Regions from separate parts of the Streptomyces sp. NPDC006314 genome, predicted to be linked through region 1. Evidence: riboswitches for the same ligand, from Rfam matches in the RefSeq annotation. Region 1 holds a riboswitch; each other region holds the start of a gene.
The links. Region 1 has a riboswitch for thiamine pyrophosphate ahead of thiO (glycine oxidase ThiO). Riboswitches for the same ligand answer to the same signal wherever they lie in the genome.
Positions count from the first base shown of each region.

Region 2: it holds a riboswitch for thiamine pyrophosphate, as region 1 does, so the genes downstream of both, thiC (phosphomethylpyrimidine synthase ThiC) here and thiO (glycine oxidase ThiO) in region 1, are expected to answer to the same signal.
Region 3: it holds a riboswitch for thiamine pyrophosphate, as region 1 does, so the genes downstream of both, ABZ079_RS24875 (thiamine ABC transporter substrate-binding protein) here and thiO (glycine oxidase ThiO) in region 1, are expected to answer to the same signal.

Region 1 covers NZ_JBEXRL010000009.1:285,806-289,901, forward strand. Annotated here, with positions in the region: gene ABZ079_RS19250 (Rv2175c family DNA-binding protein) at 1-164, opposite strand, end outside; gene ABZ079_RS19255 (FAD-dependent oxidoreductase) at 372-1,559, opposite strand; gene ABZ079_RS19260 (hypothetical protein) at 1,637-1,987, opposite strand; TPP riboswitch at 2,041-2,152, shown strand; gene thiO (glycine oxidase ThiO) at 2,150-3,331, shown strand; gene thiS (sulfur carrier protein ThiS) at 3,328-3,540, shown strand; partial or broken gene ABZ079_RS19275 (thiazole synthase) at 3,544-4,096, shown strand, end outside.
Region 2 covers NZ_JBEXRL010000003.1:205,770-209,865, reverse strand. Annotated here, with positions in the region: gene ABZ079_RS06625 (helix-turn-helix domain-containing protein) at 1-387, shown strand, start outside; gene ABZ079_RS06620 (SsgA family sporulation/cell division regulator) at 487-924, shown strand; gene ABZ079_RS06615 (YibE/F family protein) at 1,065-2,567, opposite strand; TPP riboswitch at 2,648-2,825, shown strand; gene thiC (phosphomethylpyrimidine synthase ThiC) at 2,818-4,096, shown strand, end outside.
Region 3 covers NZ_JBEXRL010000014.1:101,448-105,543, forward strand. Annotated here, with positions in the region: gene ABZ079_RS24870 (iron ABC transporter permease) at 1-996, opposite strand, end outside; gene ABZ079_RS24875 (thiamine ABC transporter substrate-binding protein) at 1,035-2,117, opposite strand; TPP riboswitch at 2,199-2,306, opposite strand; gene rlmN (23S rRNA (adenine(2503)-C(2))-methyltransferase RlmN) at 2,330-3,436, opposite strand; gene ABZ079_RS24885 (hypothetical protein) at 3,645-4,037, shown strand.

The DNA.
Region 1 (4,096 bases):
GGGACGTGCAGCGCCCGGTTCTCACCTCGGCGTACGGCGATGAGCTGGCCCTCCTTGACCAGCTGCCGCACACGCGTCACCTCGACGCCGAGCTGTTCGGCGATGTCGGGGAGGGTGAGCCAGGCAGGGACGAGAGCATCGATCTTTGCGTCAATCTCGGTCACGGGATCTAGCCTGCCATCCCTCACTGACAGTCGGAAGCCAGGCAGGTCCACGTGGGCGCCCCGCCGGGTGCCGTGACGGGCTCCGCCCGGCGCCGTGAGGGGCCGTCGGCCGGGTGCGGCGCCGTTGTGGCTGGTCACGCCCGTGTGGCGGAGCCGCCTATCAGCACAGCCCCGCGCCCCCTGCCGGACGCTGTCCCAGGGCGCCGGTCAGTCGGCCGTGGCGTCCTTCAGGGGGCGGCCCGGGTCGGCCAGTGCGGCCGCGTCCATGTGGCGGCCGGCCTCGATCAGCCGGCGCCCCTGGGCCAGGTCGCGCGGGCGGCCCACGGCCAGCAGGGCCACCAGCCGGTCCTCGCGCAGCCAGCACACCGTCCAGGCCGGGCCCGCCGGGTCACCGCGCCACACCAGGCGGTCGGCCGCGGCGTGGTGGCCGGCGTACTGGACGAAACGGCCGAACTGCTCCGACCAGAAGTACGGCACGGGATCGTAGACCGCCGGGGTCTCGCCGAGGATGTTCGCGGCGACCGTGCGGGGGCCCTGCAGGGCGTTGTCCCAGTGGTGGACGAGGAGCCGTTCGCCGTAGCGGGCCGAGGGGAAGGAGGCGCAGTCGCCGACGGCGTACACGTCCTCGGCACAGGTGCGCAGGTGGGCGTCGGCGAGGACCTCGCCGTGCGGGCCCAGCTCGATGCCGGAGCCGGCCAGCCAGCCGGTGGCGGGGCGGGCACCGATGCCGACGACGACGGCGCCCGCGGGCAGCCGCGTGCCGTCGGCGAGCACTACCGCGCCGGGCTCGACGTGCTCCACGCGCGCGTGGGTGCGCAGTTCGGTGCCGCTGTCGGCGTACCAGGCGGCCATGGGCGCGGCCACCTCGGCGGGCAGGGCACCCGGGAGCGGCCGCCCGGCGGCCTCGACGACGGTCACGGCGCAGCCCGCCTCCCGGGCCGCCGTGGCGAACTCGGCGCCGATCCAGCCGGCGCCGACGACCACGATGTCGTGCTGCCGGGCGAGCACGGGCCGCAGCCGTGCGGCGTCGTCCAGGGTGCGCAGCAGGTGCACGCCGGGCACTCCCTCGGTACCGGGCAGGGTGATCGGTTCCGCGCCGGTGGCGAGGACCAGGACGTCGTACGCCACCGGACCCGCCTCGGTGTCCAGCTCGTGCTCGGCGGTGCGCAGGCCCAGCACCTCGCAGCCGAGCCGCAGCTCGACGCCGAGCGCCTCGAAGTCCACGTCGAAGGCGGAGTCCTCGGCCTTGCCGAGCAGCACGGCCTTCGACAGCGGCGGCCGGTCGTAGGGCTGGTGCGGCTCGGCGCCGATGACGGTCACGGCACCCTTGAAGCCCTGTTCCCGCAGCGCGACCGCGGTCTGCACCCCGGCCATGCCCGCGCCCACGACGACCACGCGCCGTTCCGGTGACGGGCTCGCTCCCGTTCTCTGCTCGCTCACCCGATCACCATAGACAACTGATCGATCGTCAGTCAGTGGGTGTGCTCGGTGACCTGGTCCACCATGCTCGTGCCGGATCCCGGCCGTGACTCCCACTCCCAGGTCTCCTCCAGCCGCACCCGTCCGTCGGGCAGCTCCACGACCGCCGACACACAGTGCCCGGAGGCGGTCGTCCCGTCGGTCCTGAGCTGCACGTACCGGAAGTCCAGCCGGTCGCCCTCGCGGGTGCCGACCAGATGGCCGCGCACGACGTCACCGCCCGCGTACTCGGCCCAGATCCCGCCGTCCTGCTCGTGGTAGGCGAACCGGGTGCGGGTGCCCACCTGACCTGGGGCTTGGTCGGCGACGGGGGCGAAGGTCAGTCCGTCGAGCGAGCGGGCCATGGGCGGGGGCTCCCTTACGGGTGATGGGCGCTGCGGGCTAGGGTGGCCACCGTACAAGCACTCGCGGGAGCCCGGACGCACCGGGCTGAGAGGGAGGCTGGCGGCCTCCGACCGTACGAACCTGATCCGGGTCATGCCGGCGAAGGGAGGGGCTGGACGCCCATGTCGCCACGTACGTCCGACGTCCTCGTCATCGGGGGCGGAGTCATCGGCCTGGTCACGGCCTGGCGCGCGGCGCAGCGCGGGCTCGCCACAGCCGTGGTGGACCCCGAGCCCGGCGGCGGGGCCGCGCGGGTCGCGGCCGGGATGCTGGCCGCGGTCACCGAACTGCACTACGGCGAGGAGACGCTGCTCGCCCTGAACCTGGAATCGGCCCGCCGGTATCCGGACTTCGCGGCCGAGCTGGCCGAACTGACCGGCCGCGACCTCGGCTACCGCCGCTGCGGCACCCTCGCGGTCGCGCTCGACGCCGACGACCGCGCCCACCTGCGCGAACTGCACGCGCTGCAGCAGCGCTCGGGCCTCGAGTCGGTATGGCTGTCGGGGCGGGAGTGCCGGCGCCTGGAGCCGATGCTGGCGCCCGGGGTGCGCGGCGGACTGCGGGTCGACGGCGATCACCAGATCGACCCGCGGCGACTGGCGGCGGCCCTGGTGAGCGCGTGCGAGAGCGCCGGAGTGGAGTTCCACCGGGTGTGGGCCGAACGCCTCGATGTCGTACGGGACCGGGCCGCCGGCGTCACCACGGCGGACGGCACCGGGCTGCGCGCGGAGCAGGTCGTGCTCGCCGCCGGGAGCATGAGCGCACGACTCGCGGGCGTGCCGGACGCGCTGCTGCCGCCGGTACGGCCGGTGAAGGGGCAGGTGCTCCGGCTGACCGTGCCCCGCCGGTTCGCGCCGTTCCTTAACCGGACCGTGCGGGCCGTGGTCCGCGGCAGCCACGTCTATCTGGTGCCCCGTGAGAACGGCGAACTGGTCGTCGGCGCGACCAGCGAGGAACTGGGCTGGGACACGACGGTCACGGCGGGCGGCGTGTACGAGTTGCTGCGCGACGCGCATGAACTGGTGCCGGGGATCACCGAGCTGCCCCTCACCGAGACCCGGGCGGGGCTGCGCCCAGGCTCCCCCGACAACGCGCCGATGCTCGGCCCGACCGGCCTGGACGGGCTGCTGCTGGCGACCGGGCACTACCGCAACGGGGTGCTGCTCACGCCGGTCACCGGGGACGTCCTGGCGCATGCGCTGGTCGCCGGTGAACTCCCCGAGGTGGCACGCCCGTTCACGCCGAAGCGCTTCGGTGCCGTACCGCCGGAGCGGCCCGCACGCCTCCTGGAGCAGCCCGCATGACCATGTCCGTCACCATCTCCGTCAACGGGGAGCGCCGGGAGATCGCCCCGGGCACCGCTCTCGACTCCCTCGTCAGGACCCTCACCGCGGCGCCCTCCGGGGTGGCGGCCGCCGTCAACGAGACCGTCGTCCCGCGCACGCAGTGGGCGGCCACCGCGCTCGCCGACGGCGACCGCGTCGAAGTCCTCACCGCCGTCCAAGGAGGCTGACCCATGGCCGACGACCCCTTCGTCCTCGGCGGTGTGCCCTTCGGCTCCCGCCTGATCATGGGTACGGGCGGTGCGCCCAGCCTGGATGTCCTGGAGCGGGCGCTGACCGCCTCCGGTACGGAGCTGACCACGGTCGCGATGCGGCGGGTGGACCCCTCCGTGCACGGTTCGGTGCTGTCGGTGCTGGAGAAGCTGGGCATCCGGGTGCTGCCGAACACGGCCGGCTGCTTCACGGCCGGGGAGGCCGTGCTGACCGCCCGGCTGGCCCGGGAGGCGCTGGGCACGGACCTGATCAAGCTGGAGGTCATCGCCGACGAGCGGACGCTGCTGCCGGACCCGGTGGAGCTGCTGGAGGCGGCGGAGACGCTGGTCGACGACGGTTTCACGGTGTTGCCGTACACCAACGACGATCCCGTGGTCGCGCGGAAGCTGGAGGACGTGGGCTGTGCGGCGGTGATGCCGCTGGGCTCGCCGATCGGATCCGGGCTGGGCATCCGCAATCCGCACAACTTCCAGCTGATCGTGGAGCACGCGCGTGTGCCGGTGATCCTGGACG
Region 2 (4,096 bases), on a different contig from region 1:
GCGGTCGAGGAATGGGCGGACTTCCGCGAGACCGGCCATGCGCACGCGATCGGTCAGTGCCTGCTCTCCCAGCTGGACGAGGACGCCCGACGCGACCATCTCGCCCGCTATCCCGTGCAGGCCATCACGCCGTACACCGTGCGGGACAACGGTGCCCTGCTGCGACGGCTGACCCGGCTGGGGCGCATGGAGGCGGTGGTGGAGCGTCAGGAGTACGCGCTCGGCACGGTCTGCGCGGCGGTGCCGATCACGGTCGGCACCACCGCGGCCACCATGGCCCTTTCCCTGCCCGCCCGTCACGCCGACCGGCTGCTGCCCGCCGCCCACCGGTTGCAGACGGAGATCGGGCGCCATCTCGGGTCCCTCACGCTCTCTATCAGCATCTGAAAAATTACTCCTTGTGATCTCCCGTGCACGTTCAGCAAGATTTGACCACGGTCAGAGGGATCGATCCCGGCCAGCCGATGTCATATGACGGGGTAGACGATGCGTGAGTCCGTACAGGCAGAAGTCATGATGAGCTTTCTCGTGTCGGAGGAGCTCTCCTTCCGCATTCCGGTGGAGTTGCGCTACGAGACCAGTGATCCCTATGCGGTGCGACTCACCTTCCATCTGCCCGGCGACGCCCCGGTGACCTGGGCCTTCGGGCGGGAGCTGCTGGTCGACGGGGTCGGCCGGCCGTGCGGAGAGGGGGATGTGCACATCGCACCCGCCGATACGGAGGTGCTGGGCGAGGTGCTGATCCGGCTTCAGGTCGGCGGTGACCAGGCTCTGTTCCGCTCGTCGGCCCCGCCGCTCGTGGCCTTTCTGGACCGCACGGACAAGCTCGTGCCGCTCGGTCAGGAGGGCGCGTTGGCCGATTTCGACGCCCATCTCGACGAGGCCCTGGACCGCATCCTGGCCGAGGAACAGAGCGCCGGCTGAAGCATCACGGCAGGGGACGCCGGGCACTTCGCTGTGGCGTGTGCAACGCGCAGGAACGCTTCTGCGCAAATCTGCATGGCGCGGACTCCATATAACGGTCGGCCTTGCCCGGTCCGCAGGACACGGCCGGCCGTGCCGGCTCACCGCTTGCGGCGGCGGCCCCGGCCGGCGCGGGCCGGAAGGCGCTGTACTCCGGTGGCTGCCGGGGCACCCGGTCCGGGCCGGTCGGCCGACACCACCAGCGCGGCGAGCGCGGTGGTGACCGGGACCGCGGCGACCAGACCGATCGATCCCACCAGCGTGCGTACGATCTCCTCGGCCACCAGCTCACTGTTGGCCACGGTCCCCACGCTGCTCTGCGCGATCGAGAACAGGAGCAGCAACGGCAGTGCGGCACCGGCGTAAGCGAGGACGAGCGTGTTGACGACTGACGCGATGTGGTCACGGCCGATGCGTATGCCCGCCCGGTACAGCCCGCGCCAGCCCATCGACGGATTGGCCTCGTGCAGCTCCCAGACGGCCGACGTCTGCGTCACCGTCACATCGTCCAGGACACCGAGCGAACCGATGATGACACCGGCCAGCAGCAGACCACTCATGTCGATCGACGGATACAGGCCGTGGATCAGACCGGTGTTGTCGTCCGTGTTTCCGGTGAGGGCGGCCCAGTCGATGAACTCCGAGCCGAGGATGCCGATCAGCAGGAGGGAGACCAACGTGCCGAGCACCGCGACGGACGTACGGGCCGACAGCCCATGGCACATGTAGAGCGCGATGAGCATGATCGCACTCGACCCGACGACGGCTACCAGCAGCGGATTCGAACCCTGCAGGATCGCGGGCAGGATGAACAGCGTCAGCACCAGGAAGCTCACGGCCAGCGCGATCAGCGCCATGACCCCGCGCAGCCGGCCCACCACGACGACCGCGAGCGCGAAGATTCCCGCGAGCAGCGCCATGGGGAACTTCCGGTTCACATCGGTCACCGAGTACTGCAGGTCCTTGGGCGCCGAGGGCTCGTAGGCGACCACGACCTTCTCACCCTGGTGCAACTGCCGTGACTGGTCCGGCTGCACGATCTCGGTGAACGTACGGCCCTTGTCCTTGCCGGTCTCGACCCGGATGGTCGCCTTCTTGCAGGTACCCCCCGCTTCCTGCACCGCCGAGTTGCCCTCGGCGGTGGAGGTGTCACTGGTCGGAGTCCCGCCGGAGGCGTTCACCGACTTGCAGCTCACCTCGACGACCCTGGTGACCGTGGCCTGCTGAGTCTGCCGGTCGAAGCCGACGCCGGTGCGCTTGTGCGAGGGGGCACCCCCGGGCCAGAGCACCACCAGACCGACCAGGACCGCCGCGGTGAACGGGACCAGGATCGCCGCGATGACCTTCCGCAGGTGCTGGGAGACGGGCGCGGCGGGACCGTGGCTGTGACCGTGCGAGTGCCCGTGCCCGTGCCCGTGCCCGTGCCCGTCGTCTCCGCCGGATCCCGTCGGGCCGGGTGCGCTGCCCCCGCCGGAGCCGTTCCCCTGGCCGTGTCCGGCGCCCGGCGCACGGCCGTCGTGGGCGCGTTCACCGCCCTGTCCGCCGCCTGGCCCTGAAGCGTCTCGGCGGCCCGGGTCGGGCGCCTGGTACGGGTACTGCTCCATCCTGGTCACCGCCCGATCATCGCAAGAACGGCAGAGGCCCACTGTTCACCGCGCCACAAATGACGCTAGCGTGGAGGCACCTTTGCACACGCGGGAGCTCGGAGCACCGGGCTGAGAGGGCGCTGACCTCCGTATACGCGATGTTTCACGTGGAACGAGCGCTGTTCCACAGGGAACGTCGGCAGACGGGAATCGCTGCGTCGACCGCCGAACCTGTTACCGGGTAATGCCGGCGTAGGGAGTAGGTCTCATGACCAACAAGGACGCACGCACGCCTGCCTCCGTCCAGGACGAGAAGTCCCAGGAGGCCGGGAAGTCCATCGGCTGGCACAAGGCGTACGTCGAGGGCTCGCGCCCTGACCTGCGCGTGCCGGTCCGTCAGGTGCACCTCACCAACGGGCAGTCGGTCACGCTGTACGACACCTCAGGCCCGTACACCGATCCACTCGTCGACACGGACGTCCGCAGGGGCCTGCCACCGCTGCGGGAGAACTGGATCATCGCCCGCGGTGACACCGAGGAGTACGCGGGCCGTCCTGTCCGTCCCGAGGACGACGGGATCAAGCACACAGCGCCGCGCGGCGGGCTGCGGAACCTGGACGCGGTCTTCCCCGGACGCCCGCGCCAGCCGCGGCGGGGTCGCGGCGGCGAGGCGGTGACACAGCTCGCATACGCGCGCCGGGGCGACATCACGCCGGAGATGGAGTACGTGGCCATCCGGGAGAACGTGTCGCCGGAAGTGGTCCGCGAGGAGATCGCGGCGGGTCGGGCGGTGCTGCCGGCCAACGTCAACCACCCGGAGATCGAGCCGATGATCATCGGCAAGCGGTTCCTGGTGAAGGTGAACGCCAACATCGGCAACTCCGCGGTGACCTCCTCCATCGAGGAGGAGGTCGAGAAGATGACCTGGGCGACCCGCTGGGGCGCCGACACGGTCATGGATCTCTCCACCGGCCGGAACATCCACACCACCCGCGAGTGGGTACTGCGCAACTCCCCCGTACCCATCGGCACGGTGCCGCTCTACCAGGCCCTGGAGAAGGTCGACGGCAAGGCCGAGGAACTCACCTGGGAGATCTACAAGGACACCGTCATCGAGCAGGCCGAGCAGGGCGTGGACTACATGACCGTTCACGCCGGCGTGCGCCTCGCGTATGTTCCGCTGACGGCCCACCGCAAGACCGGCATCGTCTCCCGCGGCGGATCGATCATGGCCGCGTGGTGCCTGGCACACCACAAGGAGTCGTTCCTGTACGAGAACTTCGAGGAGCTGTGCGAGATCCTCGCCGCCTACGACGTCACGTACTCGCTGGGCGATGGCCTGCGGCCGGGCTCGATCGCGGACGCCAACGACGAGGCGCAGTTCGCGGAGTTGCGCACGCTCGGGGAACTCAACCGGATCGCCAAGCGTTTCAACGTACAGACCATGATCGAGGGCCCGGGACATGTCCCGATGCACAAGATCAAGGAGAACATCGACCTTCAGCAGGAGATCTGCGATGAAGCTCCGTTCTATACGCTCGGCCCGC
Region 3 (4,096 bases), on a different contig from region 1:
CAGCGAGGCCCACACGGCGTGCAGGGGTGCCACCAGGAACGTACCGCCGTCGGGGTCGGTCAGCGCCCGGTAGTAGCCGAGGCCGGGTGCGTCGAGGGAGCGCCGGACGAGCACGGCGAGCGGCAGCACGAGGAGCAGGGCGATGGTGGTGAGGACCCCGGCGAGCAGCGCCCACTGGCCGGCCCCGCGCGGCCGGCGAACGGTCACCTTCGGGTCGACGAGGCGCAGCGCGGTCTCCCGCCGCCGTACGGTCCAGGCGTGCACGGCGAGGATCGCGCCGACGGCGGCGAACTGGACGAGGGTGAGGACGGCGGCCGTGGACAGATCGAAGGTCTCCGAGGTCTGCCGGTAGATCTCCACTTCGAGGGTGGAGAAGGTGGGGCCGCCGAGGATCTGCACGACACCGAAGGAGGTGAAGGTGAACAGGAACACCATCAGCGCGGCGGCGGCCACGGCGGGCGCGAGAGCGGGCAGGGTGATCTTCCGCCAGGCCCCGAGCGGCGAGGCGCCGAGCATCCGGGCGGCCTCCTCCTGCCGGGGGTCGAGCTGGGCCCACAGCCCGCCCACCGTGCGCACCACTACCGCGTAGTTGAAGAAGACGTGGGCCAGCAGGATCGCCCACACCGTGGTGTCCAGCCGTACCCCCCACAGCTCGTCGAGCAGACCGCCCCGCCCGACGAGCGCCAGGAAGGCGCTGCCGGCGACGACGGTCGGCAGCACGAACGGGACGGTGACGACGGCCCGCAGCAGCTGCTTGCCCGGGAAGTCGAGGCGCGCGAAGACATGGGCGGCGGGCAGCGCGAGCAACAGGGTGAGCGCGGTGGAGGCGAGCGCCTGCCAAGTGGTGAACCACAGCACGTGCCGGATGTCCGGCTGGGTGACGACGTCCGCGATCCGCCCGAACCGCCAGGCGCCGTCCACCTTCAGTCCGCGCGCGACGATCGCGGCCACGGGCCAGGCGAAGAACAGCGCGAAGAACGCGACGGGCAGGGCCATGAGCCCGAGCCGCGCCGCGCTTCTCCGCCGTGTCCCGGCTACCTCAGTACGAGTGACGTCCACGACTTGACCCACTGGTCGCGGTTGGCGGCGATCTTGTCCGGGGCCATGGTCCGGGGGTGCTCGGCGGCCGGCCCGTACTTCGTGAACTCGGCAGGAACGGCGGCACCCTTCACGACCGGGTAGACGAACATGTTGAACGGCATGTCCTGCTGGAACTCCTTGGTGAGCAGGAAGTCGATGAACGCCTTGCCGCCCTCGGTGTTCTTCGCGTTGCTCAGCAGCCCGGCGAACTCGATCTGCCGGAAGCAGGTGCCCGCGGCCACGCCGGTCGGTGCGGTACCGGGCCGCTTCTTGGTGTTGATCACCTCGGCGGGCGGGGAGGAGGCGTACGACACCACGAGCGGCCGGTCCCCGCCGGCCTTCTTGCCCCCGGAGGAGCCGGAGAACTCCTGGAGGTAGGCCTGCTCCCAGCCGTCGACGACCTTCACGCCGTTGGCCTTGAGCTTCTTCCAGTAGTCCTGCCAGCCGTCGTCACCGTACTCGGCGGCGCTGCCGAGCAGGAAGCCGAGACCGGGCGAGGAGGTGGCCGCGTTCTCGGTGACGAGGAGGTTCTTGTACTCGGGCTTGGCCAGGTCGGCGAAGGACCGGGGCGGGGCCAGCTTGTGCTCGCTGAAGTAGGCCTTGTCGTAGTTGACGCAGATGTCGCCGTGATCGACCGGCGTGACCCGGTGCTTGGCCCCGTCGAGCCGGTAGGCGGCGCCGACGGTACCGAGCCCCTTGGCCTCGTACGGCTGGAAGAGGCCGTTGTCGAGAGCCCGGGACAGCAGGGTGTTGTCGACGCCGAAGAAGACGTCGCCCTGCGGGTTGCCCTTGGTCAGGATCGCCTTGTTGACGGCCTGGCCCGCGTCACCGTCCTCGAGGGCCTTGACCTGGTACCCGGACTGCTTCTCGAAGTCCTTGAGGACGCTCTCGGAGACGCTCCACGAGTTGTGGCTGACCAGGGTGACGGTCTTGGAGTCCGTGGACCCCTTGGCGTCGCTCGAGCCGCACGCCGTCAACGCCGGCAGCGTGACCAGGCCGAGCCCGACCGCCATGGCCACGAAGGTCTTGTTGTGCACTGGATGTCCTCCTGGGGGTGGCCAGGAAGAGACGCGGCCCTGCCCGGGCTCCGCGAGGGAGGCCCGGGCAGGGCGCAACAGCTTGAGTGATGACCGAACTTCCTACCCAGAATGACCTGGGCGAGGTTCAGAGGGTCTGCGGCCCGTTTGCCGCACTCTCAGCGCTGTGGCGCTCCCCTGTCGGAATATGAAGATGTGTGGACGTGGCCAGATTACCGCTCGGTGGCCGCGAGCTGACCACAGGCCCCGTCGATCTCCTGGCCACGGGTGTCCCGAACCGTGACGGGCACACCGTGCGCGGCGATGGCCTCGACGAACGCCTTCTCGTCCGCCGGCCGGGAAGCGGTCCACTTGGACCCCGGCGTCGGGTTGAGCGGGATGAGGTTGACGTGCACGGGCCTGCCCTTGAGCAGCCGGCCGAGCCGGTCACCGCGCCACGCGTGGTCGTTGATGTCCCGGATCAGCGCGTACTCGATCGACAGCCTGCGACCCGACTTCTCGGTGTACTCGAACCCGGCGTCCAGCACCTCGCGCACCTTCCACCGCGTGTTCACGGGGACGAGGGTGTCGCGCAGCTCGTCGTCGGGGGCGTGCAGGGAGATCGCGAGCCGGCACTTGAAGCCCTCGTCGGCGAACCGGTGGATGGCCGGCACGAGCCCGACGGTGGAGACGGTGATCCCGCGCTGCGAGAGCCCGAGCCCGTCCGGGGCGGGATCGGTGAGCGCCCGAATGGCACCCACGACCCGGTTGTAGTTGGCGAGCGGCTCCCCCATCCCCATGAAGACGATGTTGGAAAGCCGCGCAGGCCCGCCGGGCACTTCCCCGTCCCGGAGCGCCCGCATGCCGTCCACGATCTGGTGGACGATCTCGGCGGTGGACAGGTTCCGGTCGAGCCCCGCCTGCCCGGTCGCGCAGAACGGGCAGTTCATGCCGCACCCCGCCTGCGAGCTGATGCACATGGTGACCCGGTCCGGATACCGCATCAGCACGGACTCGACGAGCGTCCCGTCGAACAGCCGCCACAGGGTCTTGCGTGTGGTCCCCTGGTCGGTCGACAGATGCCGTACGACGGTCATCAGCTCGGGAAGCAACGCCTCCTGCAGCTTGCCGCGCGCACCGGCGGGGATGTCGGTCCAGTCCGCCGGGTCGTGCGCGTACCGCGCGAAGTAGTGCTGCGAGAGCTGCTTGGCACGGAACGGCTTCTCGCCGATCTCGGCCACCGCGTCCTTGCGCTCGGCGGGCGTGAGGTCGGCGAGGTGCCGCGGCGGCTTCTTGGCTCCGCGCGGGGCGACGAAAGTGAGTTCTCCGGGCTTAGGCATGGCGCTTACCAGTGTCGCAGATCGACTCGGGTAGCCCAGGCCAGAGCGGGGTGGGGGCGGTCACCCGTGGGCACCGACTGTCAGCATTGGTTGGCCTCGGACGGCCCAGGGACGGCCCAGGGCGCGTGCTCGGGCGGTGGGATGGTCAGTAGCCTGCATCTCTGTAGGTAAGTGCGGCATGATCGCAGTCATGTCTTGAGGGGGACTGATGAGTGCCTGCATAGCTGCGGCCGTCTTCTTCGGCCTGCTGGGTCTGATCCCGGCCAGGAAGGCGCGAGGCGTCCGTCACCTCATAGCGCATGGCGAGCGCGCACCCGGTGTGTGCGACTACGTCACCTGGGACGACGGCGACGCGAGCGCCTGGTGTTCGTTCGTCACCCCGGACGGCAAGAGCAGACAGATTGTGGTTACAGGGTACGGATCTCCACGATTCGAGGCCGGCGACGTGGTGGAGATCGCCTACTGGAAGGGCAGACCGCGTACCGCGGTGGTGGTACAGGACGAGGAGAACTACTGGCGCACCCACCTCGTCGCTGCGATCGTCTGCTCCGTACTGGCCGGCGTTTTCGCGCTGGCCGCGATCTTGGCTGCAGCGCTCTAGGAGCTTCGGCAGCGCGACTGGTGATATCACCACAGCCAACCCGCCATTCGATGCCCGCT